One region of the Paenibacillus sp. Dod16 genome, then DNA from elsewhere that is predicted to be linked to it. Evidence: riboswitches for the same ligand, from Rfam matches in the RefSeq annotation. Region 1 holds a riboswitch; each other region holds the start of a gene.
The links. A riboswitch is a leader RNA that binds a small molecule or an ion and turns the genes downstream of it on or off. The one in region 1 is predicted to bind cyclic di-AMP.
Positions count from the first base shown of each region.

Region 2: linked by a shared signal. The riboswitch ahead of ACPV3A_RS16165 (universal stress protein) and the one ahead of ACPV3A_RS21355 (C40 family peptidase) in region 1 are both predicted to bind cyclic di-AMP.
Region 3: linked by a shared signal. The riboswitch ahead of ACPV3A_RS18595 (G5 domain-containing protein) and the one ahead of ACPV3A_RS21355 (C40 family peptidase) in region 1 are both predicted to bind cyclic di-AMP.
Region 4: linked by a shared signal. The riboswitch ahead of ACPV3A_RS19020 (TrkH family potassium uptake protein) and the one ahead of ACPV3A_RS21355 (C40 family peptidase) in region 1 are both predicted to bind cyclic di-AMP.

Region 1 is NZ_JBNDYG010000030.1:14,370-20,387, forward strand. Features, by position in the region: gene ACPV3A_RS21340 (heavy metal translocating P-type ATPase) at 1-1,977, opposite strand, end outside; gene ACPV3A_RS21345 (ArsR/SmtB family transcription factor) at 2,124-2,498, opposite strand; gene ACPV3A_RS21350 (flavin-containing monooxygenase) at 2,631-3,668, opposite strand; gene ACPV3A_RS21355 (C40 family peptidase) at 3,932-4,408, opposite strand; cyclic di-AMP (ydaO/yuaA leader) riboswitch at 4,412-4,545, opposite strand; gene lgt (prolipoprotein diacylglyceryl transferase) at 4,798-5,703, opposite strand.
Region 2 is NZ_JBNDYG010000020.1:47,865-53,882, reverse strand. Features, by position in the region: gene ACPV3A_RS16175 (glycosyltransferase) at 1-1,133, shown strand, start outside; gene ACPV3A_RS16170 (TrkH family potassium uptake protein) at 1,214-2,563, opposite strand; gene ACPV3A_RS16165 (universal stress protein) at 2,642-3,325, opposite strand; cyclic di-AMP (ydaO/yuaA leader) riboswitch at 3,436-3,583, opposite strand; gene ACPV3A_RS16160 (TrkH family potassium uptake protein) at 3,759-5,123, shown strand; gene ACPV3A_RS16155 (cation:proton antiporter) at 5,245-6,018, opposite strand, start outside.
Region 3 is NZ_JBNDYG010000026.1:10,326-16,343, reverse strand. Features, by position in the region: gene rsmA (16S rRNA (adenine(1518)-N(6)/adenine(1519)-N(6))-dimethyltransferase RsmA) at 1-554, opposite strand, end outside; gene rnmV (ribonuclease M5) at 551-1,102, opposite strand; gene ACPV3A_RS18595 (G5 domain-containing protein) at 1,288-2,475, opposite strand; cyclic di-AMP (ydaO/yuaA leader) riboswitch at 2,747-2,961, opposite strand; gene ACPV3A_RS18590 (TatD family hydrolase) at 3,166-3,930, opposite strand; gene ACPV3A_RS18585 (HD domain-containing protein) at 4,028-5,317, opposite strand; gene ACPV3A_RS18580 (AbrB/MazE/SpoVT family DNA-binding domain-containing protein) at 5,641-5,895, shown strand.
Region 4 is NZ_JBNDYG010000027.1:33,345-39,362, reverse strand. Features, by position in the region: gene uvrC (excinuclease ABC subunit UvrC) at 1-496, shown strand, start outside; gene ACPV3A_RS19025 (CPBP family intramembrane glutamic endopeptidase) at 468-2,156, opposite strand; cyclic di-AMP (ydaO/yuaA leader) riboswitch at 2,448-2,592, shown strand; gene ACPV3A_RS19020 (TrkH family potassium uptake protein) at 2,658-3,998, shown strand; gene ACPV3A_RS19015 (potassium channel family protein) at 4,015-4,689, shown strand; gene ACPV3A_RS19010 (LysR family transcriptional regulator) at 4,726-5,643, opposite strand; gene ACPV3A_RS19005 (succinate dehydrogenase cytochrome b558 subunit) at 5,997-6,018, shown strand, end outside.

The sequences.
Region 1 (6,018 bases):
AGCAGCCTCAATGGCTGCATCTGAACCAAGTCCACCCATTGCAATTCCCACATCAGCTCTAGCTAATACCGGTGTATCGTTAATACCATCTCCAACGAATATGATTTTCTCTTTTGATGTTTTCTGTTGATCCAGCTTTTCAATTTCTTCTACTTTATGCTGCGGAAGGAGCTCAGCATGTACCTGATCTAATCCGAGTTTGCGTCCCACAGCCTCCCCTACAGCTTTAGAGTCACCTGTTAACATAACTATCTTTTTAATTCCGAGTTCCTTCAAAGAGCGAATAGCTTCTGCAGAATCCTCTTTCACCTCATCGGAAATGACAATATACCCAGCATATTCTCGATCAATACTAATGTGTACGATAGTGCCTAAATCTTCAGGTTGATTAAATGGAATTTGTTCTCTCTTCATTAATTTCGCATTACCGGCCAAGACCTCTTTTCCATTAACCTTTACTTGAATGCCATGACCAGATATCTCGTTGTATCCTTCCAATTCTTCTTCACTTGTTTCCTGCCCGTATGCTGCTCTTATCGAATCTGCAATCGGGTGGGTAGAGTGCATTTCGGCATACGCTGCATATTTAAGCAACTCGTCTTTAGAAATCTCGCCCATTGGATGGATATTGGTTACCGTAAATGCTCCCTTTGTAAGGGTTCCCGTCTTATCAAACACAACATATTTGACATCATTAAGCGCTTCAAGATAATTACTTCCTTTAATCAATACCCCATTTTTTGAAGCAGCTCCAATACCACCAAAAAATCCGAGCGGAATCGAAACAACTAAAGCGCATGGACATGAAATAACTAAGAATACTAAGGCACGATAAATCCAATCAGAGAATGTGGCTCCACTTATAATAAGGGGAGGTAACACAGCGAGCAATACCGCAATAATGACCACCACTGGCGTATAATAGCGGGCAAACTTTGTTATGAAATTTTCTGTTGGTGCTTTTTTACTGCTGGCATTTTGCACTAGATCCAGAATTTTTGAAACTGTAGATTCACCAAATTCCTTGGCTACCTCTACCGTTAATACGCCATTCTTATTAATAAATCCACTTAGGACATCTTGACCTGGTTCCACTTCTCTTGGAATAGATTCCCCAGTTAATGCAGAGGTATCTACTGCTGAATTCCCTTCAATGACCTTACCATCCAAAGGTACCCTTTCGCCTGGCTTTACGACAATAAAGTCACCGATCTTAACTTCTTCCGGAGATACACGTTTTGTATCGTTACCCATTTTAAGGTTTGCATAGTCAGGGCGAATATCTAAAAGAGCACTGATGGACTTTCTAGAACGATTTACAGCGATCCCTTGGAACATCTCCCCAACCTGATAGAACAACATCACGGCGACACCTTCAGGGTATTCCTGAATGGCGAAAGCACCAAGTGTTGCTATCGTCATAAGGAAGTTTTCATCAAAAACCTGGCCGCGAACAATATTTCTAGCTGCCCGAAAGACAATATCTCCACCTATAACAATGTAAGCTACTGCAAACAGTGCAAATTCTAAATAACCGGAAAAAGAAGAAAATAAGCCAACCGCTGCAATAGCGGTACCAAACAATAAACGAATTAACATCCGTTTCGTATTTTCATTTCCATGTTCATGAGAATGTCCGTGATCATCTCCATGACCGTGACTGTCCTCTGAATGTAATGCCCCTGCTGCAGATTTGTTCTTTTCAATCACTCGGATATGAGGCTCTAGTGTTTTCACTTTCTCCTTGGCTTTCGATACAATGTTTTCAACCTGTCCGTTTGCAGTTTCCATCGTTAGTGTCTTCGTTACAAAATTAACGGAACAGGAACTTACACCTTCAATTTTCTTAACACCATTTTCGATTTTCATTGCACAGTTAGCACAATCCAGTCCTTCTAATATCAACTCTTTTTTAACCCTTTGTTGTTGTGCTTCCATCGTATGTTCTCCTTTCCACCAACCTTGCCGTACACACATGAACAATTATTCATATGTTATTTAAACTCATTATATTCAAATGAAAAGTTAGTTGTCAATTATTTCGTACATTCTCCGCTACATTAGGTGAAGACTTCTAAACACAACAAAAACAGCACCAGCAGCTGACTGCGGGTGCTTTTATGTTATTCTCCATGCATTGTATGTTGTAGGGTTTGTGTAAAAATTTGCTCGATGTGTGTATCATCCAATGAATAAAACACCGTCTTGCCCACTTTACGACGTTTTACGATCCTCATATTACGAAGGTATCGCAGTTGATGCGAGATCGCTGACTGTCCCATCTCGAGTAATACAGAAAGATCATGGACACATAATTCTTTCTGCAATAAAGCATTGATCAATTTAACCCGAGTAGGATCACTGAAGGCTTTAAACCAGTCTGCCACTTGAACAGCTGCATGCTCATCAATCATTCCGGCCCTAACTTGTTTTAAATCAGCCTCAGACCCAAAGCATGATGTGTCACAATCTTCAATCAAGGGATCCTTCTGCTCCATTTTCGTAATCACCATCCTATTTACCATTACCACTTATTTTATAGCAAAGGCACAAAAAACGAAAGGATTACGATTAACAAACCGAATTTTGTCAGAAGAAAAGTGTCCCGAACTACTACTCCTACCCTATTTTTATTCTCTCAGCAGATGATCAACAATACGCTTAGCATCATATTTCACCCATCCAAGCAGTGCTGACCCTCTTGATGTTTGCCACGGTAATCCAACAAAGTAGAGTCCTTTTACAACGGATACACCTTCCATATGATCGATATGCCCATCTTTAAATGCCGCTTTTATGTCTATCCAGTGATCATCACGTTTAAAACCTGTAGCCCAGATAATGTTGTCGATATGTATAGGAGTTCCTTCGTTCTGAAAATATAACTTTTGATCCACTATCTTTTCCGTCCTTGCATGGAGTTTTATCCTTCCTTGTTGAATGAGCAGCTTCAACTCCTTTCCATAGATCTGTTCTGGCATTGCGTGTAACCATTTACCTAACATACTTTTGCGGTTTGCTGTTAGAAAGCCCACCTTGTCAAAATACCAAAAAATACTCTTGCCGAAAATATGTAACGGTTTATATTGGATCTCACTGCTTGCGGACAAATGCACTTCAAAATCATCTGCCAATTCACTGGAAATTTGGGCCCCGGAGTTTCCTGCACCTACAACACAAACAACCCCTTCTTTAAGTTGGTTCTTATTTCGATATTCAGAAGAATGTAATTGTATAACTGCATCACCAAGCTTGTCATGAAAAGAAGGTACTAGTGGCTTCTGAAAAGGACCGGTGGCTACTATAACTTTTTTTGATCTAAATGTACCCTCCGATGTGGAGACTTCAAAGATTCCATTGTTCATGGTTAATGATGTAACTTGTGTATTACTTTGAATAGGAAGCTCTAAACGATTCGCATAATCTTTCAAATAATCTGCAACCTCATTTTTATGTGGTAAACCCTGAGGATCACCTTGAAAGGGAACACCTGGTAGACTATTATACATTCTTGGCGTAAACAGATGAAGAGAATCATAGCGATCTCTCCAAGAGTCACCAACCTCCTTGTGACCATCAAGGATGAGAAAATCCACAGATTTTTGTTTGAGATAGTAAGCAGCCGCAAGCCCGGCCTGACCTCCACCGATGACTATAACATCTAACATATAAATATCATCCCTCCTTTTAATATTTTTATTTAAAGTATCATATGAGCATTTATTCATCAATAATGAATATCCCAACATTGAGTATCGGCAGAAATGCACATCTTCTAAATAGGCATCAAGTCATTGGTGTTTTGTACATTGAAGTAATAAGCACCAACGTATGTCTAAGAAGGAAACACGATTGCAAGCCCCATAAGGGTAACATTGAATTGAAATCATAAAACAAGCCCTTCATAAATTGAAGGGCTTGTTTTATGATTTCAATTGTAACTTCCGACCATCATCGTGTAACTTTTTTGACTAATGGTTCTTCTTGCAGTTACATATCGTTGTTTATAATAGGATTCTGACAGTTTACTTATCCTTACACCCTTACTACTGGACGAATGTGCAAATTGACCATTGCCAATATAGATTCCAGCATGAGAAATTCCCCTGCCACTCGTATTAAAAAAAACTAAGTCACCCGGTCTCAGATTATCTTTTGAGACTGGAGTCCCCACTTTGGCCTGAGCACTCGATGTACGTGGCAAATCTAAGTTGAATTTATCAAAAATGTACAGAATAAAGCCGGAACAATCGAAACCACTTGAAGTTGTACCTCCCCATTTATAGGGTGTTCCAACGACTTTACTTACTTCAGTAGTCAACTTAGGTTGATTATCTGCAAACGCACTGGCTGTTCCCGAAGATAATATAATGGCAGACCCTAACAACGACAGTAACATTTTCTTCAAGATTTTTTCTCCCTTCGATGCCTACGGAGTTAGCTGAGGGTTCGGTAGAAGGATCCCTATACTCCCATTACTACAAGAATAATTCACCCAAAAATGGTTCCCCCGTTTTCAAAAACGAAATTCGGCATAATTTATGAAATTTTTGTAACCCTACATAATGTAGTCTATTTTTTCGCGATTGTCAATCTTATCTTTAGAATTCTTTTCCTCCTTAAATTAATGTTAATATTTGTTTAAATCCCCGTACCTATTGGACTTATATCAGAACATTAATCGAAAAGAATTCGTATTGAACGCAGAAACAAATAAAACAATATTGTAATACTTTTGCTGAGGTTCGAAATAAATAGCAGTCGAACCAAGTTCGACTGCCTCTTATATTAAATTAATTAAGATCTATTACTGGCGATTGGGTCTTCATATCGCTCATGATGGTTTCTAAACCTTCGGTATGCAATGAGGCAAATGGCAATTAGGATAATAAAGACACTCAATAACTGCGAGACACGAACTGTACCATAACTCATTTCGCCTTCCTGGAACATAAGCCCCATCGGTGACCAAAGTAATTTCATCAAATTTGCAAGCCAGTTAGAGGCAAACCAGGCTAAACTGTCGGTACGCAGTCCTTCGATAAAAAACCGTCCGATGGAATACCAAGTGAAATAAGTCAAAAATAATTCTCCTGAACGTAGAAAAGGCTGGCGTCTCAACCATAAGAGCAACAACAAACCAACCAAATTCCAAATGGACTCATACAGAAAGGTCGGATGATAATAGACACCCTCGATATTCATTTGATCGACAATAAAGTTAGGCAAGTGTAGTGTTGTCCTGAGAAAATCCTCAGATACTGGCCCTCCATGAGCTTCTTGATTTATATAATTTCCCCAACGCCCGATCAATTGTCCTATAATCAAACCCGGAGCACATAGATCTGCAATACGCCAAAAATTATAGCCACGTATATGAAAGAAAAAAATCATAGCAACGATCGCTCCGATTAAAGCTCCGTAAATGGCGATTCCACCGTTCCATATTTTGAAAACGTCCCAAAAGTTATCGCGGTAATCTTCCCACTTGAATATGACATAGTAAGCTCTAGCCCCGACGATAGCCGACGGCACGCCAACTAGCACCATGTCCAAAAAGAACCCTGGATGGATCTGATACCGCTTGCCTTCTTGAATAACAACGATTAGACCAATGAGAGCTGCTACGCTTAAGATAATTCCGTACCAGTATAATTGGATTGGCCCTAATCGAAATGCAATTGGACTAATCGCATCGAACAAACCCTTTCACCTCAATCCCATATCGTTAGTAACCGATAATATTGATTCATAATTAATGATGAAATTTCGATTAAACATCCTATATTTAAATAAGGAAGGCGATACATGTTGAACAATGATACTTTTCTTTCAATTCTCAAGCCTAGGATTATGATTTTAAGCTCACTGTTACTGTTTACTATGATTAGTATCGTTTTCCTGACGGATATCTATTTTATTGATTTCAACAGTACCGTTCATTTAATAGCACATTATATCAGTCCGTTTATCATTCACTTACTGTTATCCCTTTTTGTGAAGAACAAGGTGTCCTGG
Region 2 (6,018 bases), on a different contig from region 1:
TTCGAGGGCATGGTGTCGGTTTCGCGCCAATACAGGCAAATATTATGAAACTAGCCCAATCTGCAGAAGGGAAACGCATGCTGGGCAGCAATCCCTTCGAGATTATGAAGCAGATGAAAAAGCTTATATATCCTATGATGCAGCAAATGCTCGATGACCTGTGGACCGCTTCTCAAGATGCGGACTGCCTCATCTACCATCCCAAAGCATTCGCTGGATATGATATTGCCCAAAAGCTGAATATTCCCGTATTTGCAGCCCATCCAATTCCGATCATTGCACCGACAGGCGCTTTCACCAATCCCATTTTACCTTTCACCTTCAGGAATCGATGGTTAAATGAAAAAAGCTATCATCTCAACCGTTTCATGCTGTTATCCTTCAAAAAATTGTTGAATACATGGAGAAGAGATACGTTACATTTACCTCCACGAAGTCTATTCTCCGATGATCTGCACGTAAATGGACGCGATATTCCGGTGCTTTACGGTTGCAGTCCTTCGATTATTCCATTTGATCCGAAATGGAAGGATCGCGTCTGTATGGAGGGGTTTTGGTTTCTGGAAGATACCGATTGGGACCCACCAAGGGAGTTGGAGTCTTTTATCGCGTCAGGATCCCCGCCAATCGTTATCAGTTATAGCAGCATGCCTCTAAAGCATCCGGACCATGTGCTCGAGATGACTATGCAGGCTTTACGACAAACGGGGCAACGCGGCATCATTCTGGTTGGCTGGAGTGGAATGCAAGTATCCGGTAATGGGGCCGAGAACATCCTGTGTATACAGGAAGCACCGCATGCATGGCTGTTTCCGCGAGCTGCAGGCGTTATTCATCATGGTGGAGCAGGGACGACAGCGGCCGTTTTGAGAGCAGGTAAGCCGATGACCATATCCCCGTTCAATGCGGATCAACCCTTCTGGGCCAAGCGTATGTATGAGCTAGGTGTATCGACAAAGCCGATTCCTGAAAAATCAATGTCAGTAGCCAGTTTGGCTGAGCGAATAGCGGAGCTAACCAGTCATTCAACATTGACAGCCAATGTAATGGCACTGTCAGATAAAATTTCAGAGGAGAGAGGTGTTGATCGAACTGTAGATTTTATTGAGAGACGGCTACACCATCACTTTTGAGAGAATTCCTTTAACAAGGGATATGTGTCCAAAAGTTAAGGTGTTAATGGACAAGAAAATTCTTGATTGGGAACCCTGAGTTACCCAATCAAGATATGATCTTCCGCATAACCAATTTTGGATGTGCGTTTTTTCTGAGCCAATGCGTAAGCCAGTGTTAAGGGACCCAGACGACCGGCAAACATCGTTATCGTTACAATGACTTTCCCTACGGGGGACAATTCACTTGTCAATCCCATCGACAAACCGGTGGTGCTAAATGCTGATGTCGCTTCAAACAACACTTCCAAGAAGTGTTCTTCAAGCATACCTTCGGAGATGGTCAGCAACAGGGAAACACCCAGCACGACCACCAAAGAACTCATGACAACCGCCAGGGCGCGCATGACGGTTTCTCCTGCAATTTTGCGTTTGAAGGCATGGATTTGACCGCCCCCGCGAAAGGTTTGGATCGTAGCTAGGATGAGTACAACAAGCGTATTGATCTTAATACCGCCGCCTGTTCCTCCGGAAGCAGCACCGATGAACATCAGAATAATAATGAAAAACTGAGAAGCCGCCAGCATGCTACCGATATCTATCGTGTTAAACCCCGAGCTTCGAGGCGTTATGCCTTGGAAAAAAGCAGCCAGCACTTGTTCGCTTTCGCTCAATTGGCCAAAGGTTGACGGATTCCAGCTCTCTAAAAAGTATATAAATAGAAAACCGAGCAGGGACAACGTTCCTGTTCCGACTAGGACAACCTTGGAGTGAAGCGAAAGCTTCTTCCATGAACGTTTTTGGAATACATCCACAATGACGATATAGCCGAGGCCTCCAATGATAAATAGCAGGACAATCGTAATATTGACGATCGGATCGCCGACAAAGGGAGAAAGGCTGTCAGACCACAGGGCAAATCCGGCATTGTTGAATGCCGAAACGGAATGGAAAAGTGCGTAGTAGGCTGCCTGTCCCCACCCGACGTCCTGTTGCCAACGGAGCGTAAGGACAATCGTAGCCAAGGCTTCAAACGCGAATGCAATGAGTACCATATACATGGATAATTTAACCAAACCTTGTGCCGAGGTCGAATGCGTGGTTTGCTGAATAATCATTCGTTGCTTCAAGCCAATCCTTTTCCCCAGAACAATGGCAACCATAACGCCAAAGGTCATAAAGCCGAGCCCGCCAATTTGAATCAAGATCATGATAATGACTTGTCCAAAAGTTGAAAAAACACTACCGGTATCCAAGACAACGAGCCCGTTTACGCATATTGCTGAGGTGGCTGTAAATAAAGCATCCAGCAGACCAATTGACCTCCCGGTGGAGGAAGAGTAGGGCAGCGCGAGCAATGTGGTCCCGATTATTATTAAAGTGAAAAAGACAAGCATGACGAGTTGAGGGGGACTCATATTTTTTTTAAGCTTGTTGATAAACAACTCCATTGTGTCAGGAGCGGAATGTTGTGTATTTCGATCTTTTGAATTCATAAATGTTCTTCTCACAAGTTCCACCCCCATTCTTTATTGATCGCCGGGTTTATCAAAGAATTTTCTGTTTTGGAAAAAAGACGACTCTACCACTTTTCCGTGACTTATTTTCAAATATTGGATCTCGTGGTCTGTTTTTATTTTCAGCAAGCCGGTGTCAAAATCGGTATTTAACTCTTTGAAAAATAGACCTTCGGCTATTGGATCGCCCCCGGATTCCTTACCGCCAAGCAGATAATGAGAACCCTCCCTGAACACAGTGACTCGAATTCCCCGTTCATGGGTGTCAGCCATTTGATCATCCATCCTTTGAACCGCTACAATGTGCAAATCCGTTTCGCCGATCTGGTTTAGGAGTTCGTTGACAAACGAACCACGCGTAATTTCTTGCCACCGCGTTTGACCGGATTGTCCGATGATTAGCTGGGTAATTTGATGATTCTTGGCGGTTTCCGCTATGATTTCCGAAGCTTTGCGATCTTCATTCGTTTTGACAATGAAGGTTGCCCCATACTCGTCGCATTTCATTTGCCACTCAGCCATATACCTTTCTTGTGCCTGATCTAACTCATCTTCACGCAAGGGTATAACGCTCAACACAAACAGGGGACACTGAAGAAGTCTGGCTAATTCGCCGCCTCGACGGATGAGACGTTCTCCGTTTGGACCGTAATACACGCATACCAGTATCTTTTCATTGTTAAGCAGAATAATCATTCCTTTCTTTTCTAAACACAACAGCTTTAACAAAAAAGGCCTGGAGGCAGAGAAAAATCTGCTTCTAGGCCTTGGCTGTACGGATCATGGACAAGTCAAAGTAGTAAGAGTGTTCTTTCCCAAGACGCTGACGAGGTTAGCTGTCGGATTCGGGATTGAGAGTTCCCGTTCCTTCTTATCCAGAAAGAATTCACCCCTAAAGCTTAGTCGCTTTGTTGGTTCCCCCGTTCCTCATAGAGGATTAAGCATTCATGCGTATGAAATTTATCGTAATAAATATTATGCTAAAACATGCTGAAAGTAAACAGTTAGCGATCAGTCAACAACATCATATCATTGGATTGCAGCAAAAATTATGCTTTACTATGGTATATACTACGCAAAGAAGTCTACGGGGTTTCATGGTCTGTCGTATCTGAAAGGGGAAAATAGGATGGCTAAAGGCAAATCGGAGCCGCTAAAATCATTAAAACAGTTTAACCTATCATCTTCACGACTGATCCTTCTTGGTTTCGCCGCACCGATTGTAATCGGCGCGATCTTGTTAGCCTTGCCCATATCATCGTCATCAGGTGAAGGTGTAGGTTGGTTAAACGCTTTGTTCACCTCAACATCTGCAGTGTGCGTAACCGGATTGGCCGTAGTGGATACAGGAACCGACTTTTCCCTTTTTGGTCAAATCATGATCATGTGCCTGATTCAAGTCGGCGGTCTTGGTTTCATGACCTTCGGAGTTTTGATCGCCGTTGTGCTTGGAAAGAAAATTGGACTGAAAAATCGACTGCTCCTCCAAGAATCCACTAACGCATTATCAACGCAAGGCGTAGTGAGGCTATCGCTAGGTATTTTTCTGATTGCGCTCATTATCGAGTTCGTCGGAGCAGCCTTGTTAATTGTTCGTTGGGAGGAGGAACTGGGCTTGGGGCAAGCTATTTATTATGGGGTGTTCCACTCCATCTCATCATTTAATAACGCTGGCTTCAGTCTTTGGTCAGACAGTTTGAGCCGGTATGTGGGAGACCCGCTGGTCAACATCGTCATCACCCTGCTTTTTATCATTGGTGGGCTTGGATTTACTGTTGTTCTGGACTTATGGAAGCATAGAAGGTGGAATAAGTTGTCCCTTCATTCAAGAATCGTTTTGTCGACTTCAGCATGTCTATGTTTAGCCGGGTTTATCGTAATTTTCATTATTGAGTTGTTCAACTCCCGTACGTTCGGCTCTTTGAGCTGGGGAGAGCGAGTATGGGCGGCTTATTTTCAAGGCGTGGTGACTCGTACGGCCGGGTTTAATACCATCGACATAGCCGCGATGATGACGACTTCTCAGTTTTTCATGATTTTCCTCATGTTTATCGGTGCTTCCTCCGGATCCACGGGAGGCGGGATCAAAACCAATACATTTGCCGTACTGTTATTCACATTGATTAGTATTATTAAGGGGAAGCAGGACGTGCAGTTGTTAAATCGACGCATCCCCCAATCGATTATCCTCCGATCCATAGCCGTCATGGTGATCTCAGTGAGCGTTGTGATTGTCGCTACATTCTTGTTAACCATAAGCGAGCATAGCTTGCAAAAGGACTTTATGGAAGTTCTGTTCGAAGTGACCTCAGCCTTCGGCACCGTTGGCCTATCGATGGGATTGACGCCTGAGCTGTCTCCTTTTGGTAAAGGAGTCATCATTTTGACCATGTACATCGGCAGACTCGGCCCCTTAACGCTGGCCTTCGCGCTGTCGCAAAGAGTAGTCAAACAAAAGTACCGGTTGCCTGAAGAGAAAGTGCTTATTGGTTAAGAGTGGTCGATCCGCAAATCGGGATACGAAAAAATAAGGTTCAGCTGGAGTCGTTTAATTCGATCTCCGGGGCTGAACCTTATACTCGTTTTATGTTCTGTTTTGCTTATACGGAGGGTTCTTACATATCTGCCCCGTCTTTTTCCTTCACGGGGCTGGCTAATCCAAACTTCTTAACCAAAGGTTTGATGGTTAACCCCTGAACGAGAAGTGAGAAAAGGACAACGCTAAAGGTGAGAACGAGTATATCATCGCGTCCGTCGAAGGTTGCGGGCAAGCTTAAGGCGAGAGCGATTGACAAGCTGCCCTTTAACCCTCCCCAATTCAAAACCACCTTCCATGAAGATGGGAAGGATTTCAGGAAGTACAAGCTTACGTAGACGGCCAATGTTCTTCCGAGTAGAACGATAAGAATGGCTGCTCCGATTAACGCCCACTTGTCCGCGAAGTTAATATGCTTGATTTCTAGACCGATCATTAAAAAAATCAATGAATTTGCGATTAACGTGATGACGTCCCAGAACGAATTAATATTCATCTTGGTTGTATCCGACATCCCGATGCGCGCTCCGTAACTGCCAAAAATCAAGCCGCCCACGACAACGGCAATGACGCCAGATACATGGAAATGTTCGGCAATAAAGAAACTTCCGAAGAACAGGAGCATAGAGAAAGCTATCTCCAGCGGATAATCATCATAGAAGCGAATGAGCTGTGAGAACAGATATCCTAACACGCCTCCAACAGCGATACCGCCAATACTAAACTTCAAAAAGAGCAATACACCGCTGCCTATTCCCGCCCAACCCATTTCCATGTACGTGAGCAAATAAACAGAGGAGATCTGAAATAACACAACGGCAATTCCGTCATTAAACAGCGACTCCCCTTCGAT
Region 3 (6,018 bases), on a different contig from region 1:
TCACTGTAATATTGAACGGCAATGCTAAGGCTGCCGTAATCCTTGCTTCCCGGTGCGGCCGCCATCCGCTCTGCCACTTCTTTCTGAATCATCACCACGATATTCTCCAGCGGCAGCTTCTCCTCCAGCAGCTTCATGAGAATCGGCGTCGTCACATAATACGGCAGATTCGCAACCACACTTACCTTCGATACGCCCGCAAAATCCTGACGGAACAGCTCATGAAGATCCACCTTCAGGACATCCCCATGATGCACCTTCACATTCTCATAGGGCTCCAGGACCTCCCGCAAGATGGGAATCAGGCGCTGATCAATTTCGACCGCGGTGACGGTTCCTGCCGTCTGTGCCAGCTTCTCGGTTAACGCACCGATCCCAGGACCGATCTCAAGCGCTCCCTTATCTTCATCCAGTCCTGCAGCCTCCACGATTTTATACAATATATTCTGATCGATGAGAAAGTTTTGACCCAGACTCTTCTTGAAGGAGAATCCATGCCGTGAGATGATCTCCTTCGTCCGTCTTGGTGTTGATATATCCTCGATCCGATTCATTGGCTTACGCCCCCTTCTTCCAGCTGTGAAAGTGCGGCCAGAAATTCTTCCCGCGATATTTGAAACATGGCCAATCGTTTATGGAATTGCTTGCTGTTGCAATATCCGATCCCGAGCAGGTTTCCCATCGTCATACGCCTTGCAGCAGCCTCCGGATGGGCTGATAATCCTGCCTCCAGCATGTCCTCCAGACTGATCAGGCTCTCTCCGCCCTCAAAGGAGGTATGTACCCGCTCCAGCGCACGCCGTATCGCTTCTGGCGAGGCATTCTCTACGCCGATATCCCCTTTGCGGGTAGCATCCGCTTCCGGAATAAAGGCATGCTTGCAGCCAGGGACACCCTGATCCACAATTTTGCGGATCCGCTCCCCTGCATGGTCAGGATCGGTTAATATAATAACGCCTCTGCGCTCCTGAGCAAGCGCTATGCGTTTCAGGATTTGTTTATTGATCGCTGAGCCGCCCGTTTCGATCGTATCCGCTTCTACGGCCCGTTTAATGGCAACGGTATCGTCTCTGCCTTCCACAACAATCACTTCTTTAATCATGCGTTTGTTCTCTTCCTTCCCAAGAAAACAGGCTTGTACAACCTCTAGGTTCTACCAACTTAGCCCTATATACTCCGTTCTTAACAAAACAAAAGAAGAGGAAATATTCCCTCTTCTTCATCATTATATATTATAAGCTAAATAGTATAGCATTAGAATGGTATTGTAAATTGGAATTCATGCGTCTAGTTCAATTCAGGTTTAACCGGACCGATCACGTAAACGGTGCGGCCGCTCTTCCGGCCGAAGTTTATGGCCGATTTCAGTGAATCATAATACACATCGATTTTGTTGCCTTTGATGGCACCGCCCGTATCTTCTGCACGACGGAAGCCAATGCCTTCGATATAGACCCACCAGCCGATCGGGATGATGTTAGGATCAACGGCGATGGTGCGTCCTTCTGTAACGCGTGTACCGGATGCAGTGCGTGTACCGATTCCCTGCTGCTCAGCGGAATACGCCGTCATCGACACGTTGTTCAATACCTTGCTGTATTTAAAATCAACGCCTGCCCGAGAAACCACGTTGTTCTCGACAGCCTTGGCGGTCGTTACTTTTTTCGTGCCGGACAATTTAGCCGGTTTAGCCTTTACATCGGTGGCTGCCGCCTGAACGATGACAGGCTTCTCTACTTTTTTCGTGCCAATAGCAATGATTTTATCCTTCGTTCTGCGTTCAATCTCTTGGGAGACCTTCGTCTTGGAAACCAGCTTGCCATTGTGGTAGACCTTCTCATAATGGTTCACCATGAGACCAGGCTCGCCCCGCTGAATAACGCGGTTATCCCCTCTCTCAAGCGATGGGTCGGCTGTTTTGATCACGCGGAAATTGCGATCCTCCGTCTCCTTAACTTTTTGTTTCGTGACGCGAACGACATCGATATTCATATTGCTGGTCAGCTTCGTGTTCTGTGCCGGTTGTACTATATCTTCACCCTGGATCGTAATACCAGCCTCTTTAAGTACATGATCAACCGTATCCTGGGATGTAAATATGGTTTTGGTTGTGCTGCCTACTGTAACTTTGACTGGAATTGCCCGGTCAATGATGATCCGGTCTCCATCCTGGATCGCGCCGTTTAAAGGCATCGAAATCTGATCCTGAGGACTCAACGTGATCGCTTGCTCATCCAGCAATTCCTGCAGCAATGATCCACGTGTTTCTACTGTGGTGACACGACCATCGACGACAAGCTGAACCTCCTTGCCTGCCTGATCATGTACGACCAACGATATGAGAAGTGATACCGTAACGGCACCCATGGCACCGAGCAACATCAGTTGACGCAAATTGTCATGCTTCCATCTCAATGCGTAAGACATGCTGGATGATTGTGATTCATGGGTTTCTTCAGGTTGAAAAATGCCCACTATTCCATCCTCCTTCATAGTCCCGCCGTCTAGGTAAACGCATGAATGCATTTGACGTGACTATAGCAATTTTTCTCACAAGGCGCCCTGCTATCTATCTACACCCTGCGTCAATTCCCGTCTTTCCGTCCATGTACCACCACCCCTTGTTTACCAAGAGTATGATGATCCCCTCTCCATTATTCAAAAATAAAAGAAAGCCATTGAAAGAGTACTAGAGGCTCTAACGTGGCTTCCTGATGATTAGAATCATGGAAATGGTATGCACGAGAATTCCCCTCTTATTTCGCTTACGGAGTTAGCTGTCGGGTTCGGACGTAAGAGAGACGCCCTAGATCCGGATACCCGCTCATGGCGAGATCCTTCAAATTCACCCCAAAGACCCGAAAAAGAAATCAAATACAGCTGCGCGCATTCAGACCAGTATGCACGGCGGTATCGGTTCCCCCGTTCCCCAAAATTTCGGAGATTAAGCGAGACGGTTCATGAAATATTCGGCCGCGATCTGCACATCGCAGCTTCTTATCACTGAAAAGATGATATCCTGTTTGTATGCAGGTTGTAAAGCAACATTCAACCACATTTTCTCATGTAAAAGTTTAAATATTGTAATATCAACGCCTTTTCTGATTAAAAAACTTTAATTAATCGAAAATGCTCCCTTTTTCATCGCTTTTGCTCTCGTTTTCGTTAAATACCAAATCGTTCCAGCGCATTTTGGGTGGTAATTTGGGCCAATTCCTCATAGGACAACCCTCTAATTTCGGCTGCCGCCTCCGCCACCAATTTTACATAAGTGGTCTCATTTCGTTTCCCGCGGAAGGGATGAGGTGTTAGGTAAGGGGAGTCCGTTTCGATCAATAATCGATCAAGCGGAACCTGCGCCAAAACCTCTTTGGGCTGCTTTGCATTTTTGAAGGTAATCGGCCCGCCAAACGAAATATGGAATCCCATATCGAGACATATTTTGGCCGTTTCCCAGCTTCCGGAGAAGGAATGCATGACACCGCCCACCTCGGAGGCTTTTTCCTCGCGCAAAATTCTCACGATATCTTCATGCGCATCCCGATTATGAATGACAATCGGCATGTTCAATTCCCGGGCCAGTCCGATCTGACGCCGAAGCACTCGGTGCTGAACTTCTTTCGGAGACGTATCCCAATAATAGTCCAAACCGATCTCTCCTATAGCCACCACTTTCTCGTGACTGCACAAAGAGGCGATCCAATCCAGGTCCTGATCCTCCATGGTAATGGCGTCTACAGGATGCCAGCCTACCGCTGCATATATAAAATCATAGGTTTCTGCCAGCTTCATCGTAGTCGGAATCGTCTCCCGGTTAAATCCAATATTGATCATCCGGGTCACGCCGGCTTCGAGCGCCCGCTGGATTGCCTCTTCCCGGTCTTCGTCGAATTGGGGAGCATCCATATGAGTGTGCGTGTCGAACAACATAAAATCCACACTCTCCTTCCTGTCGTTTCTGTGTCGTATATCTTCCATTAGCTGGGTAAATTGCAGATAAACCAAATGTTCCTGTTTTCCACCTAGGTTAATGTTGTTGTTTAAAAACACTGGCTATCTTATCCGGCATTTGAGCCAGCAGCGGACTTACCTTCTCCTCCGGATAATAAAGATGGTACCGTCCTTTATGAATGCCGCTGATCGAGCGTACAATATCGGATACCTCCGAGATTTCCTTCAGCTCATCATGCCGATCCAGAAGCAGGATTTGCTTCTCGTTAAGCGGCATATCGGAATGAACCTTATCATAAGGAAGATCCGTTGGAAAATCAATCTCCAGGTCATATTCCGGATGCAATCCCACGGCACTGAATGCGTGGCGTATCCCGTCGATGGTCTCCAGATCGATGTTGTCGATTTCTACATATTTGTAGAGCTTTCGGTGCATGAAACGGCCGCATAATTCGCTAAGAAGAGGATCTTCCTCCTCCGTCCATTGCAGAAAGGCCGTTTGGATCAGAGCTTCATCAAGGCGCAGATATTGATTCACCCCGATATTCCCCGAAAACAACGCAGGAAGCGGTTCGATCATGAAACGAAAAGCATATCCACGGTCATGCAGTTCCTTGGCCCGGCGGAAAATTTGGCGCAGGATAATTTCGGAGCTTCGGGTGACAGGATGAAAATACACCTGCCAGTACATCTGATACCTTGACATCAGGTAATCCTCTACGGCATGCATACCCGATTCCTTCACGACGACCCGATCCCGGTACGGCCGCAGCATCCGCAAGATCCGGTCAATATCAATCGTTCCGTAATTGACTCCCGTATAATACGCATCCCTTAACAAATAATCCATCCGGTCTGCATCCAGCGGACTAGTGACCAGGTTTATCACAATCGGCTTGTCGTAGGTTTTGTTAATAACCGAAGCCACTTTCTCGGGGAAATCCGCTCCAAGCTCCCGCAGTACCTGATTGACGCAAGTATCCCCAAGCAGGATCCGGCATGTCCAATCCTCGTGATTCATATGAAAAGCTTCTTCTATAGAATGAGAAAAGGGCCCATGCCCCAAATCATGCAGCAGAGCCGCGCAGAGGGCAACTTGCCTTTCCTCGGCAGGCCAATCGGAGTACCCCCTCCGTTCGAATTGAGAGATGATTCTTCTCGTAATTTCATAGACTCCCAGTGAATGGGAGAATCGGCTGTGCTCGGCCCCGTGAAAGGTCAGAAATGAAGTCCCGAGCTGTCTCACCCGGCGGAGCCGCTGGAATTCCGGGGTATCGATTAATCGCCATATGATATCGTCTTGCACATGAATATAATTGTGGACGGGATCCTTAAACACTTTTTCTTCCGAAATTGGTGAATGCATTCCATCTCAACTCCTTATCGTTTTGATTTGGGTTTTTGCCGATAAACACTTCTTTTGACATCTAATGTCGAACCATGTCGAATAAGGTAAAATTACGCTTTCCAAATCGACAAATAGAAAACCGCAGCAAAAATTGGTTCGTTTATGGTAATTACGTTGCTATACAAGGGTTTCGTTCACTATACTTTCGTAAATAGGTTCCGATTTTTCAAAAATATAGGTTGACTGTTTTGGGAATCGTTGGTACTATAAATAACATAAAAACTAGAACTATGTCGAATTATGACTTTTTTAAATTATGGCGAGAGGGGCATTTATAAGTTATGATGAAATCAACAGGAATTGTAAGGAAAGTCGATGAGCTTGGACGGGTCGTCATTCCAATTGAGTTACGCCGTACGCTCGGAATTGGTGAGAAAGATGCATTGGAGATTTATGTAGACGGCGAACGCATCATGCTTAAGAAATATGAGCCTGCCTGCATCTTCTGTGGTAACGCTGAGAATGTCACTTACTTCAAAGGTAAAATTGTTTGCCATGAATGTATCTCGGAAATCCCTACACCTGTGACAAATTAAGATTTTTAGTATATAATAGCATTATTACATTTTGTTAATTCTAACCTTTTTCATATCTCCTTGGTGCCTTCCTCGGCTATGAACCCGGCCGCAGGAGGGTCTTTTTTTGATATTAAAGAATTT
Region 4 (6,018 bases), on a different contig from region 1:
TGAAGTCATCCGGCGGCGGTACGAGCGCGTCTTGAAGGAGAACTTGCCGCTTCCCGATCTGATTGTGGTCGATGGAGGGAAGGGACAGATTTCCGCCGCCATCGATGTACTTGAGAATGAGCTGGGGCTGTTTATCCCGGTCTGCGGGCTTGTGAAGGATGCCAAGCATAAAACAGCGCAGCTCATGGTCGGAGACCCGCCGGAGCCGGTTACGCTTCCCCGGGACAGCCAGGAGTTCTATTTGCTGCAGCGCATTCAGGATGAGGTTCACCGTTTTGCGATTTCCTTCCACCGCGAACAGCGCGGCAAATCGATGGTATCCTCCAAGCTGGATTCCATCCCGGGCATTGGAGAGAAGCGCCGCAAGCTGCTGTTAAAGCATTTTGGCTCAGTCAAAAAAATAAAAGAGGCTTCAGTCGAAGACTTCAAGCCCCTTTCAATCGGTGAGAAATTAGCAACGGAAATTCTTAAGGCACTTCGTGAGGAGGAGTCGTGACATACGGCTTCTCTTTTTTTGTTGGATTGAAACGGTAAATCGCATAGGCGACCATCGCCGGAAGGACCATGTAGAACGCACCCATCAGCAAATTGCTGGTATCCTTGAGCAGGATCAGGCTAATGCCCATCAAGATGCTATTAAAGATGACATGGGAGAACATGGCCGCCAAATACCCGTATTTCAAAAAGATGTAGCTGAACAGCAAGCCGATGATAACCAGTTCAATGGGCCGGGAAATTACAGGGTATATCGGATAGAGTGTATGCCCGAGCGCCCAAATGATCGAGGTGATCAAACTGGCTACGAACGTATTTCGGACGATCTTTTTCAGCATTTTGATGCCGAACAGTCGATAGACGGCCTCCTCGGATATGCCGGCCAGCCAGGCCATCAGCGGGAAGAGCCAAGGATAGAGCATGTTGTAAGGCGATTGTGTGGCATCCGTGGTGGACCATGTATTCAAGGTCAGGCCCAGAAGGACAAAGATAATGGATTGGACCCCAAGCAGGATGAAAGCCCACATGTACCCCAGCTTCATGCTGTCCAGCACATAATGACCGTATCCGGGTTCTTTGGCGCGCGGCCATGGATTAAGCCCGTCTTCTTTGAGCCATAGCCCGCTGCCCCCGACAAGGGCGAAATAGAGCAGTGCGGAGAAGATGAGCGAATAGACCGCATAGAAGATCATCATCCCGAGTATGCCGGTTTGCGACATCCCCTCGGATTTGAAAACGGGAATCAGATTGTACGTATTCAGCATCTGGATGACAAACAGCAGCGCCGATAGGAACAGGCCGCGCTTAAACGACGTGTAGGCTCTGGTCTTCACGCTGTACACAATCGCAAGTATGCCAAGGATGAGGGTGAACAGGCCATACCCTGCGAGCGTCAGCAGCGTGGCATCTTGAGTCTGCTTGTTGACATAGGCGGAATGGGCGGCCGGGACCGAAAAAGATGGCTCATAGGAGCGTAATTTCCCCTGCTCGAAGGTGAAACGGTGCTCTAATCTGGAGTCGCCGATCTTGGAATCGGGGTCCACATACCGGAGCCGGGGTTCCCCTTCCCGCGTGACCAGCTCCAGATGCGACAGGTCATAGCCCGCTCGCTGGAGCCAAGGCTCCGCAAGAGCTTGCTTCTCGGATAATGACATGCCGTCCTCGACGACAAGCAGCATCTGACTTTGCGCATCGCCCTTGTTCAGCTCAATCCGGTCATAGCTGGAGCGGGCGTAATCGTACGAGAAGCCGACGATGCCTGAATTTTGCATGTGCACGTCCACATTGAGGGCATCGCCACCCGGCTTGCTGAAGCGAACGCGGTATACGTCATAGGGATATTTGGCTTCATAGGTTTTGTTGTATTCCGAAAGTCTCTTTTCCTTCGCCAGATATCCGTAAAGTTCCGATTTGGATTGATATGTAACCAGCGTGTCATCCGTTTCCGCAGCCGTAAACTGCAAAAACTCTTGAGCAAAGCTTGAAGCTGCTTGCCGAGCCTGCTCCTTGGATATGATATTCGGAGATGCCATCTCGGTAGAATCCGAATTCGTCGACGGAAACACCTGAAATAATAGGAACAGAATCAGGCCGACTGCGGCAGGCGCGATGAGCTGCTTCAGATTGGGCTTCAGCTTCAAGGGCTCTCTTGCACGATTCATGAAATTCCTCCTCTAAGAAAGTTGATACTCCCACTGGTATTCGATATGCCTGATTAAGAACGCATAGAGTCAATATAACATAGTTATGAAAGTCATAAGCAGCTTATCCCAATATCCGGAATAATGAAACAAATCGATGAAAATGAATGAAAGGTTTCGAAAACGTTAGAGAACCCTATGCTTGTATTCTTGAATATGCCCAATTCGCGCTCTTTTAAAGATTTTTTGGGTGAAAAACGGCATTGGGTTACGTACCGGATTGCGTTATAATCACATCATGCTTCAAGGAACCGAATATTCCAGCCGAATTTCGTACTGAAAATGGGGGAACCATGTAATTGGGGTGAATTTCATTATTCCCAGAATAATGAATAGGGCGACCTGTGAAAATGCCCGAATCCGTCAGCTAACCTCGTAGGCTGCAGCACAGGAACCAGACCGTAAAGGGCACTGCGTTTTCCAGTGTCTTTTTTTCTTGATTTTTTTTAAGAAGGTGACCGATTGAACTCTAAATTGAACTGGCTCAGGTTGTCTCCGCCGCAGATTCTCGTGCTTGGTTTCGCGGCTATTATTTTCATCGGGACGGCGCTGTTAATGCTGCCGATATCCACAAGTACAGGTGAACCGCTGGAATTTATCGATGCCTTGTTCACTTCGACATCTGCAACTTGCGTAACGGGTCTGGTTGTGGTGGATACAGGAACGACATTCAGCTCCTTCGGAGAGATCGTGATCATGCTGCTGATTCAGATCGGCGGGCTCGGATTCATGACGATGGCCACTTTGTTTGCCTTGGCTCTCAAAAGGCGCATATCGCTCAAGGATCGCCTCATTCTGCAGGAAGCGATGAATCAGTCCTCGATGGAAGGAATCGTAAGGCTGATTCGCAGAGTGCTCCTGTACTCCCTGATCATCGAGGCCTGCGGTGCCTTGATTTTATCGATCCGCTGGGCATTTGATATGCCGATCGGCCAAGCGATTTATTATGGCGTTTTTCATGCGGTCACGATGTTTAACAACGCCGGTTTCGATTTGTTTGGCGATTTTCGGAGTTTGACCGGGTATGTCTACGATCCTGTAGTCAACGTTGTCGTAATGTTTTTGATTGTCTCAGGCGGCATCGGTTTTATCGTATTATCCGATCTGATTGATTTCCGGAAACAGCGGAGACTTTCCTTGCACTCCAAAGTAGTGCTCACCATGACGGCTACCTTGCTGCTGGTTGGATTTATCGTCATTCTTATTTTTGAATTCACCAATCCGAGGACGCTCGGCTCCCTGAATTGGGGCGGAAAATTCTTCGGCGCATTATTCCAATCCGTAACGCCGCGTACAGCTGGCGCGAATACTATAGATATTACGGGGCTTAGACAGGCCACGCAATTTTTTATCGTTATTCTGATGTTTATCGGAGCATCCCCAGGGTCAACTGGGGGGGGGATCAAAACAACAACCTTCACCATTATGGTGGGGGCGGTCATCGCCATGATGCGCGGGCGTGAAGACATCGTCATGTTCCGTTATCGCCTGGCCCAGGAGCGGGTGCTGAAGGCACTGACCATTGCATTACTGGCACTGCTGCTCGTTCTAACCGTAGCGATGATTCTGTCGACGACAGAGGAAGGGGATTTCCTGGAAATTCTATTCGAAACGACATCCGCCTTCGGTACGGTGGGTCTCTCCATGGGCTTAACGCCCGATTTGACGGTGTTCGGCAAGGTTTTGATCAGCATTACGATGTTTGCAGGGCGATTGGGGCCGTTGACGCTTGCTTATGCACTGGGGCCAAAAAAGGGTAAAGAATTATATCGTCATCCGGAAGGCAAAATGATTATTGGATAAGGAGTACTGGAGAGACATGAAACCAAAGCAATTTGCAATCATCGGTTTGGGACGATTTGGCGCCAGCCTGGCGCTTGAACTGATGGAACAGGGATATGAGGTGCTCGGCATCGACCGCAATGAAGAGGTTGTCGAGGATATGAGCGAGCTGCTGACACACACGGTGGTGGCGGATGCTACCGATGAAGAGGTGCTTAAATCGCTCGGAATTCGTAACTTCGATTGCGGCATTGTTGCGATCGGAAACGATATTCAGATGAGCATCTTATCCGCCATCTTGTTGAAAGAGCTTGGTGTCGCCATGGTCGTTGCCAAGGCGATTTCGGTGCTGCACGGCCGGGCGCTGGAGAAGCTGGGCGTCGACCGGGTGATCTTTCCGGAACGGGATATGGGGATCCGGGTAGCTCATCAGCTTGTCACGCCCAATCTGCTTGACTATATCGAATTATCCAAGGACTATCTGATTGTGGAGATGACGGTCACGGACTGCATGGACGGAAAAACGCTTAGCGAGCTCAATACGAGGGTTCGTTACGGTGTCAGCGTGGTGGCCCTGAATAAACAATCCGGCATCATCGTAGCGCCGACAGCCATGGACGTGGTGAACTCCGGCGACATTATGGTCGTTATCGGCTCCAATGATAATGTGGATCGCTTTGAGTCTGAGGTCGTGAATATGCTCGAAAAATAAATATAGAAGAAAAAAACCTGACGGTCATCCATATCGTCAGGTTTTCTTCATATTATCCTCCTCCAGCTTACGGAACAGAATTTCCGTTTCGTCAATCCAGCGGCTGGCCGCCTTGCTTAAATCCGAGGCTTGGCCGTAGATCAGCGAAGTCGTTCGCCGGGTTTCAATGAGTGCCGGAATATGAATGTCGACAAGCCCGTTATCGGATAACAGCTGCGGCCTGAGATAGGATTTGGGCAGAAGCGCGGCCGCCTTGCAGGTCGGGATGAGCCTGACGATCGCTTCGAAGGAGTCGATCTCCATCCGGATATCCGGCATTATGCCCCAGCGGTGGAACAGGTCATCCGTCAGCTTGCGGTACCAGGTTCCAGTCGAGAAAATGATCATCGGCAAGCCTTGAAGCTGCTCGATTCCAACATCCTCGAGCTCCGCCAGCGGGTGTGAAGATGGGATGACAAGCTCCAGGTGGTCATCAAACAACGGGATGCAGTTTAATCCGGGCTGGTTGATGGAGGAGGCGACAATGCCGACATCGACGCGTTTATCTCTTACATAAGAAACGATTTCATGGGTCTTGCCGGTAATCAGCTTGATTTCGGCCGCGGGATGTCGCTCCATGAATGCGTTAACGAGCGGGGGCAAGGTGGTCTGAAGGGTGGTCAGGCTGGCCCCCAGGTTGATCGAGATCTGATCCCCCTCCCGGTAATGGGCCAACGTCTGCATGAATTTGATCTGCTGCTGACGCTGCTCCAGGGCAAAGGTGTACACAATCTGTCCGATGGAGGTAAGCTCCAGCCGTTTGCCCCGGCGGTTGAACAGCTGCAGCCCGAGCTGGTCCTCCAGCTTGGCTATTTTCCGGGACAGGGCTGGCTGGGACAAGTTAAGCAGCTTGGAGGCCTGGTTTATGCTGGATTGCTCTACAACGACGGCGAACATGTCCAGTTCTTCGAACATGGAATTCCTCCTATATAAAATAGACATGCGTGCAAAACATTGCTTATGCGTATAGATTATAACGATTAATAATTATATTGCAATTCCATTATAAGAAAAAAAGGAGTAACATGAAACATGACACAAGTTGTTCACACGATTGCCGAAATCGGCAGCTTTTTGTCGTTGCAACGGTTTAATGCTAGTTCATAAAGGTCGGTTTAGATGCCGAGTGGCTTCCTGATTCACTTCGTGATCAAAAGCGGGCTTTTTGAACAACCTCCTTTAGGACGGACAGGGTAAGTGTAATTGTTCTGAAAATAGGAAAGATTGAAAATGAAAACGCTGCACATTGGAAAGGGGAACGTCAACTGATGAAAGGGTATTATTCCAGAA